Regions from separate parts of the Pantoea sp. SGAir0180 genome, predicted to be linked through region 3. Evidence: predicted binding sites of a transcription regulator. Region 3 holds the regulator's gene; each other region holds the start of a gene.
What was found. The regulator CRP, encoded in region 3, controls carbon source genes, mostly activating them, when cyclic AMP is high. The targets are predictions, from matches to a motif close to ATGTGANNNNNNTCACAT.
Positions count from the first base shown of each region.

Region 1 (2,206 bases), on a different contig from region 3:
AATATCAGCCACATCCTGATGACTTACAGCGCAGGGTGAATTGTTCATTAAACGCTTCACATTGAGTGCAGATTCGCTCAGCGCATCAATATCATCTGACGGCACACCTAATGTTTCCAGGTTATCCGGCAGATTGAGCCGTTTAACTAATTTGGCGAGATAGTCGACCAGCGCGTGCGATTTTTCTTCCGGGGTCAATGTGATATCGGCGCCCGGAATGAGGTCCCAGACAGTGGCAAATTTGTCGATGGCAAACGGGCGCACCACTTTCATACAGGGTGCCAGCAGAATGGCATTGGCGACGCCGTGAGGCAGGTGATAAGCGCCTCCCAGAGGATACGAAAGCGCATGAACAAGATGGGTGCCGGCGTGCGCGATTGCCGCGCCGCCATAATAAGAAGCCCATAGCATTTCCAGCTTCGCGTTCAGGTTATGCGGTTCAGTGACGGATGTTTCCAGATTCCGGAACAGCTTATGCAGGCCCATCAGCGCAACGTTGTCACCCACAGGGTTCGAAATGGTGGCGGTATAACATTCCAGTAAATGGCACAGTGCATCAATGCCCGTTGATGAGGCGATATGCGCAGGCATGCTGGTGGTCAGTTCTGGAATTAACGCGACATAGTCCGGCAGCATCACAGGGGAAATGATGCCTGATTTGGTGTTTTTTTCAGGGATAGCCAGAATAGCATTGGGCGTTGCTTCCGAACCCGTTCCCGCCGTCGAGGGAATAAGCAGTGAGGGTAAACGGGCTGTAATTTTCCCGCCATCAAGCAGCGCTTTAAGGGAGGGTGACGCAACGTGACATAACACAGAAAGCAGCTTCGCCACATCCAGTACGCTTCCACCGCCAATGCCCACCACTAAATCAAACGTTTTACCTGCTGTACGCGACAGCACCGCTTCAACATCGGTATGCGTGGGTTCTGCCGGAACATCATCGATCAGTTTAACGTGACGGCCATCCTGACTGAGCAACGTCAGGATTTGCGTGGTCGCGGGCAAATTTACAATGTTCTTGTCTGTTAAAACCAGCAGGTGTTGTTTGTCCGTAACGACCGGCGTCAGTGCCTTTATCGCGCCGGAACCGCTCAATATTGTGCTGTTAATTAATGCCACGTCTGTCTCCCCATAAATGACTGAAATTCTTCATTCCGCTTAACTTCGCTCACTCACTGGCTAAATTTATAAATAAAATGGCGCTTTATTAAATTGATCTTGCTCACATATAATCTAATATGATTGAATATAATCATTAGGGTGAGGGCTGAAAACTGATGAGGTGCGTTGTGCCTCTGATATTCAGGCGCTTTTGACGACATGGGCGACAAAACAAGAGGGCCAGATCTCTGACCGTTGACCGGATGAGTGAAATCGCTCAACGACGGCAGTGTGGGTTTGCACGCTGGGCTGATTTTAGCGACAAGACGTCAGGGTTGGCTAAATGGACTGCTGCAATCGTCTCGGCCCGGGCGTAACCCGGCCCAGAAGGGCGGCGGGGTATGTTCCGGGTGGGCATGCATCCGGTTGTGACTGACGTCAGGCGGTATTAACGAAAGCCGGTGTTTGGGTAATGAACCTCCCCCTTTAAAAATTTTGAGCGTCGTTGAGGAGAAAACAAGTGACGAATGTTGTGGCGATTACGATGGGCGATCCGGCTGGGATCGGTCCTGAAATTATTATTAAGGCCTTAACCGAGGGCGCGTTAGCGGGTTCGCCCGTTGTGGTTATCGGTTGTGTACAAACGTTCCGCCGCATACTGGCAATGAACATAACGCCGCAGGCGGAATTAAACGTCATTAATAACGTGTCCGAAGCCCTCTTTATGCCCGGCGTTATTCATATTATCGATGAGAAAGTGGCACATCCGGAGGCACTACAGTGTGGGGTTGTGCAGCCTGAAGCGGGCGATGTGGCTTATCGATGCATCAAACGTGCAACAGAAATGGCGATGCGCGGTGATGTGAAAGCGATTGCGACGGCTCCGCTGAATAAAGAAGCGCTGCATATGGCCGGCCATCATTATCCAGGCCATACGGAATTACTGGCAAAATTAACTGACACCAAAGATTATTCGATGGTGCTCTACACCGATAAACTCAAAGTGATCCACGTCAGCACGCATATTTCTCTACGGACATTCCTGGATACGCTCAGCCAGGCGCGCGTTGAAACGGTAATCAGAATTGCCGATACGTTTTTGCGC
Region 1 is NZ_CP028072.1:174,963-177,168, reverse strand. Features, by position in the region: gene C1N58_RS21465 (iron-containing alcohol dehydrogenase) at 1-1,119, opposite strand, end outside; gene C1N58_RS21460 (D-threonate 4-phosphate dehydrogenase) at 1,622-2,206, shown strand, end outside.
Region 1: the regulator CRP is predicted to act here: its motif matches at 1,211-1,228, upstream of C1N58_RS21465 (iron-containing alcohol dehydrogenase).

Region 2 (2,206 bases), 650 kb from region 3:
TCTGGTGCTCATCAGCATCCCGCTTTCCTGGTGGCTAATTCAGGGCTACGGCATCATGGGGGCCGCCTGGAGCGTTTTTCTGTCTGAGCTCCTGTCCCTCACCGTCATGAATTACTTCTTTAAACGCGGCGTGATTCAAAAAATTCAGGTTTCCTCACTTAACTACAAAACCTACAAATGAGGTCAAATATGCTCAGGTTGAAGCAAGAGCTCAGAAGAAGTTTGCAGTACTTTATTAAGAAGATGCCCTGGACTTATCAGGATCGTATTTATTACTTCCGCAAGTTCAGAAAGCTCCCGAATCTGCGTGAGCCCAAGGTCTTCAACGAAAAAGTGCTGTATCGCAAGTTTATCCATGGTGATTACCAGCTGTATGCGCGCCTGTCCGATAAGTATTCGGTGCGCGACTATATTGCGGAAAAGATTGGTAATGACTATCTGATTCCGTTGCTCCACGACACCACCGATCCCACCACGTTGAATGATCTTACGCGCTGGCAGGGCACGGTTATCAAACCGAATCATGCTTCAAACATGGTAGAGATCGTGCTGGAAGAACCGGATGCGCTTCGTAAGCAGCAAATCATTCATAACTGCTATTCGTGGTTAAAAACCGATTTCGCCAACGAAGCGCGTGAGATCCACTATCGCTATATCAAGCCACGTATTCTGGTTGAGCAGTATATTGGTGACGGTAAAAGCGCGCCGGTTGATTACAAGTTTCATATGTTCAATAAGCGCGATGGCAATTTTGAGTATGTTCTTCAGGTCATCTACAACCGCTGTCAGCCTCAGCTTTCGATGAATTTTTACGTTAATAACCTCTCCGAGGCTTACCATAAAATTCGCGATACCGGCCTGGATGTTTCCCCGATCATGCCCTCACTGGAGCGGGCACTAGCCCTGAGCAAAACGCTGGCCAGTGACTTTGACTACGTGCGAGTCGACTGGTATATCCACGACCAGCACATCTATTTTGGTGAACTGACGTTTACGCCTGGCGCAGGCATGGTAACCGGACTGGATCGTGGCTTAGACAAAATGATGGGTGAAATGTGGATTCAGGAACGTCGCGGAACGCAGAGACCGGACGTTGACGTACAGGATGTCGTCATTCCTGTCATGTTGAAGAAAATTTGACTTTACACAGCAATATAAAAAACCCCGCAAAGCGGGGTTTTTTATTGGTCATTCAGGGCATTGGCCAGTTCGCAGGCGCACGGCTCATCATGTCAATGAACACTTCTTTAGAGACGCTCAAAAAATGGTGCACGTTTTCCATGCTTAGCGTGATGCCCATTAAACCGGTCACAAACCAGCACGACAGACCAACGCCCACGCCGCCACAGAGAAAGGCCATGACATGATGGCTGTCCTGGCGAAGGCGGGTTTTCAGTGTACTGGCGAAAAACATCATTACAGCGCTCAGCAATTCCCAGCGCATAACAAGAAAACTGGTGGTTAGGGTAGCCATCAATTTTGACCTCAAAATCGGAAAGGACGCCTGACTGTCTGCGAACATCACGTCGGCGGAAAAGTCTGTCAGGTGGGGCTCTTTCGTCGGCAACAAACGTCATAATGTGATGTGGGTCACATTATATCATCTGGTTCTCAATTTTTGTACAGAATTTGTTTGATTTGTCAGCGCAGTGTCAAGCCAGCGGAAGGGTAAAAAAGAGGGATAAAGCCGTGCGCCCGATCGGGCGCACGCGGGCTGTTAATTAAGCGGACAACATTCACCCGTTGTACGCTGCGTAAAGCTGCTCATCGTTTCCCCACAGTCAAAGCTCAGCAGGCGTGGACGCTGAACCGCCTGGCGACGCATATAGTGACGATACGCCGTAGGCGTCTGGGAAAACTGGCGGCGAAAGACCCGTGAGAAGGTCTGCTGCGAATCGTAGCCATACTGCATCGCAATATCGAATACCGGACGCTGCGTCTGACGCAGCGCTTCTGCGGCCAGCGTCAGCCGGCGTTCGCGGATATAACCACCCAACGTCTGTTTCGTTACGCTACGGAACATACGTTGCAGGTGCCATTTCGAATAACCGGACTTCGCGGCCACCTCATCGATTGACAGGCTTTTATCCAGGTTCTGGTCAATCCAGTGGGTCAGTGAATGAATGATCTCTTCTTGTATCATGGCCTCATCCTTCTGGTGAATGTCCCCGTCACCGTGCATGCCGCAGTTTGTGAGGCTGATAAT
Region 2 is NZ_CP028071.1:3,476,603-3,478,808, reverse strand. Features, by position in the region: gene C1N58_RS16355 (oligosaccharide flippase family protein) at 1-181, shown strand, start outside; gene C1N58_RS16350 (ATP-grasp fold amidoligase family protein) at 190-1,140, shown strand; gene C1N58_RS16345 (YjcB family protein) at 1,193-1,474, opposite strand; gene soxS (superoxide response transcriptional regulator SoxS) at 1,718-2,143, opposite strand.
Region 2: the regulator CRP is predicted to act here: its motif matches at 1,579-1,596, upstream of C1N58_RS16345 (YjcB family protein).

Region 3 (2,206 bases):
AACATGATGGCGACAGAGCAATATTTTTCCGCTGACAGATCGACAGCGCGTGCCACGGCTTTATCCGAAAGTGCGTTGCCGCTGACGATAAAATGCAGATTGATATGGGTAAAGATGCGGGGGGCTTCTTCCCGACGTTCAGACGATAGTTTCACTTCGCAATCAACCACATCGTTGCGGCCTTTTTGCAAAATTGACACAACGTCAATGGCGCTGCATCCCCCTGCCGCCATCAGCACCATCTCCATAGGGCTCGGCGCTTTATCGCCAGAATTGCCATCCATCAGTACCTGATGGCCGGACGATGATTCCCCCAGGAATGTTAACCCTTCAACCCATTTGACGCGTGCCTGCATAATTTTGACCTCAGAATACCCTGTTTTGGCTCAGCGTACGCTTTTGCCTGGGAAACAGCAATCCAGAGAAAACGCCATCTTGCTGAAGCGAGACAACACAAGACAGTCGACGTAAGCTGTGCTACAAACAGAGCTGAAAATATTTTTCGTCATCCGAAGACGAAGCCGGGAAGAATGATGCGCACTGCGCCGAATGCAGCCCGAATAATTTCCTGAATGGAAAGACGCTTAACGCTTACATCGCCTGGCAGGGAAACAGAGCCCTGTATTTTGGGCACGATTACAACAGAGGATAATAGCGAATGGTTCTCGGCAAACCGCAAACAGACCCTACACTTGAATGGTTCCTGTCCCATTGCCATATTCACAAGTATCCATCCAAAAGTACGCTCATTCATCAAGGTGAAAAGGCGGAAACGCTTTACTACATCGTTAAAGGTTCCGTTGCGGTACTGATTAAGGATGAAGAAGGCAAGGAGATGATTCTGTCCTATCTGAATCAGGGCGACTTTATTGGTGAGCTTGGCCTGTTCGAAGAAGGTCAGGAGCGCAGCGCCTGGGTACGTGCGAAAACCGCGTGCGAAGTGGCAGAGATTTCCTACAAAAAATTCCGTCAGCTGATTCAGGTGAATCCGGACATCCTCATGCGCCTCTCCTCGCAAATGGCGCGCCGTCTGCAGGTCACATCGGAAAAAGTGGGCAACCTCGCGTTCCTTGATGTCACCGGTCGCATTGCGCAGACGTTGCTCAACCTGGCGAAACAGCCGGATGCCATGACGCATCCTGACGGCATGCAAATTAAAATTACGCGTCAGGAAATTGGCCAAATCGTGGGATGTTCACGTGAAACCGTGGGACGTATTTTGAAGATGCTGGAAGACCAGAATCTGATCTCCGCACACGGCAAAACAATTGTTGTTTACGGCACGCGCTAAGCTTTATTCTTCACGGCATAATGGCAACGTTATGCCGTGAATTATTTGCGTTGAGCCGATGTGGCGAAGAATAATTTATCACCCTGAAGTTAACTATGCCCTGCGCCAGACACTGGTGTTGTGTCTCCCCGTCGCGCTCGGCTGGCTGTTTGGCGATCTGCAAAAAGGATTGCTGTTCTCATTGGTGCCTGCCTGCTGCAATATTGCCGGTCTGGATACACCCCACAAACGCTTCTTTAAACGCCTGATTGTCGGCGGCAGCCTGTTTGCCCTGGGTAGCTTACTGATGCAGTGGCTTCTGTTTAAAGACGTGCCCTTACCGCTTATTCTTTTCGCTCTGCCTTTGCTGCTGGGCGTGACAGGTGAAATCAGCCCACTGCACGCACGGTTACTCCCTGCCACACTGATCGCAGCGATATTTACCACCAGCCTGATTGGCCGCATGCCCATTTACGTACCGCCCCTGCTCTACATCGGCGGTACGCTGTGGTATGGCCTGTTTAACTGGTTCTGGTTTTGGCTGTGGAAAGAGCAGCCAATGCGTGAAAGCCTGAGTCTGATTTACCGCGAACTGGCGAACTATTGTGACGCCAAGTACACCTTGTTGACGCAACTTACCGATCCGGAGAAGGCGCTACCACCGTTGCTGGCGCGGCAACAAAAAGCAATCGACCTCATCAACACCTGTTATCAGCAGATGCATATGCTGTCCGCCAGCCGCGATCACAGTCATAAGCGACTGACCCGCGCTTTTCAGGTCGCACTGGATTTACAGGAACACATTTCTGTCAGCCTGCATCAGCCAGAAGAAGTGCAAAAACTGGTAGAACAAAGCCATGCTGAGGCCGTGATTCGCTGGAATGCGAAAACCATTTCCGCCCGTTTACGTGAGCTGGCAGACAACATCCTGTACCA
Region 3 is NZ_CP028071.1:4,124,801-4,127,006, reverse strand. Features, by position in the region: gene C1N58_RS19280 (OsmC family protein) at 1-356, opposite strand, end outside; gene crp (cAMP-activated global transcriptional regulator CRP) at 659-1,291, shown strand; gene C1N58_RS19270 (YccS/YhfK family putative transporter) at 1,350-2,206, shown strand, end outside.

Region 4 (2,206 bases), 620 kb from region 3:
CATGTGAGCGGTCGTCGTTCATGCCATGGTCAGCGGTCACCATCACCTGATAGCCTTCTGCCAGCCAGCCAGGCATCCATTGCGACAGGTAACCATCCGCCATGCGTGCCCGGTTACGATACTGGGGCGAGGACAGGCCATGTTGATGACCGGCATAATCGATATTCATCGGATGGATGAGGAGGAAGTCCGGGTTGTGCCGCAACCTCAGGCTCTCGGCATCTTCAAACAGGTGCGAATCGGGGTAACTGTCGTCAACGTAAAAGTGCCCGAACTGGACAGGCAGGGCCGGCGCTTCGGTATGACGATCGCGCGCAGGCACGAAAGGGCTGCGGTTGTAAAGTTCACTGATCCAGTGATAAGCCGCTGCGGCGGTGGTCAGGCCCGCATCACGCGCATAGTGAAATACGCTCTGTTCGTGACTCAGGCGGTTTACCCCGTTGTGGATGATTCCACTTTGCACAGGCGCAACACCGGTCAGAATGCATTCATACAGCGGACGCGACAGAGAAGGCAGTGCACAGGTGAGATGATAATAATGCCCTTTACCTTGCGCACATTCTGCGTGCAGATAACCCATCGCATGATGGGCAACGTGATGGCTCAGGCCGTCCAGAATCACCAGAATTGTTTTCATGTTGTCCTCTCTTGCTGCGGCGTCTTCACGCCACAGGGGGCCTTTGTCTGCGTCTCTGACGTCGGGCTGTTTTAACGCCGCCAGCGCAACGCCGTCCGGCCGCATCTTAATATTTGAGTAAGTGCACACTAACCTGACGTAATCCCGTAACTGTTAATGCGGAACAGATTAAGCCTGGCCGGGCATGAACGCCGCTGTTGGCTGCGCGGAGGCCAACGCAACGTGCCGCCTCAGGACGCTTATCCATTGAGTCGGGTATGGAAGCGGGCGCTAACTGACTGCCGGGGTTGAAAAACCGAGCCAATGTAAATGTCGGATGTGAAAACCGTATGACAGGACGGCACGACGGAGTGGGTCTGCCAGCCGATATGATCGGTCTGTCCGGTTGGCTTTCATCAAAAGACAGGTTCGTACGGTCCCGGCGGTATAACCCAGGATGCCGGGGCTGGCATTCCATCGCGCAGTCTGGTGATTTGAAAGACGCTGTTAAGTAAGCCTGACGGCTATATTGTGATTTACGTCACACTAAAGCATGATAATGCCAGAAAACATCCCTTTATTTTCGAGGCGTGAAATGAGTGATAAAAACCCGATAGCACAAAAGATAGCGCGCCTGATGCAATGGGTGCTGAATGCAGGATTACTGATTCTGGCGTTCATTTTAATGGTCTTCCTGGGCAAAGAGACGGTCCATTTAGCCAACGTCCTGTTCAGCACGGGCGAGCAGGCGTCCTCCTATCTTCTGATTGAAGGCATCGTGATTTACTTCCTTTACTTTGAGTTTATTGCCCTCATCGTGAAGTACTTCCAGTCGGGTTACCATTTCCCGTTACGCTATTTCGTCTATATCGGCATCACGGCTATCATCAGGCTGATTATCGTCGACCACAAAAATCCCTTTGATACGCTGTGCTACTCGGCTGCTATTCTGCTGCTGGTTATCACCCTGTGGCTGGCAAACAGTAACCGGCTTAAGCGCGAATAACCTCGCGTTTGCATGACGGACGGGTGTGCCGTGAATCGCTCTGCGCTAAACTACCTGCCTGAAAATTTTTGGGGGAAAGTGTCATGACGCAAGACCCGCTCCGTTTATTACGTTCACTCAACTGGCTGGCGCTGGACGGTGCTGCTCTGTCGCCATCACTTCGTGACTGGCTGATGGAGGAGGACTCTATGACCAGGCGCTTCGAACAGCATTGCCAGAAGGTCAGGGTGGAGCCCGTTCGTGAAGGGTTTATCCACGCTGACGAATTAGGTGACGAAGGTGCGCTGTTACCCGCTGATCAGCGCTTCTGGCTGCGTGAAGTGATCCTGTATGGCGACGAACAACCCTGGCTGGCGGGACGCACGCTGGTGCCTGAAAGCACCCTGAACGGTCCCGAAGCAATGTTGCAGCAGCTCGGAACGCGACCGCTGGGACGTTACCTGTTCTCCTCTTCAACCCTGACCCGCGATTTTATCGAGCCCGGTAACGTTGAATCGCTGTGGGGACGTCGGTCGCGCCTGCGTTTATCGGGGAAGCCCCTGCTACTAACCGAATTATTTTTACCGGCGTCGCCGGTTTACCGT
Region 4 is NZ_CP028071.1:3,506,554-3,508,759, reverse strand. Features, by position in the region: gene C1N58_RS16495 (alkaline phosphatase family protein) at 1-637, opposite strand, end outside; gene psiE (phosphate-starvation-inducible protein PsiE) at 1,212-1,622, shown strand; gene ubiC (chorismate lyase) at 1,706-2,206, shown strand, end outside.
Region 4: the regulator CRP is predicted to act here: its motif matches at 1,146-1,163, upstream of psiE (phosphate-starvation-inducible protein PsiE).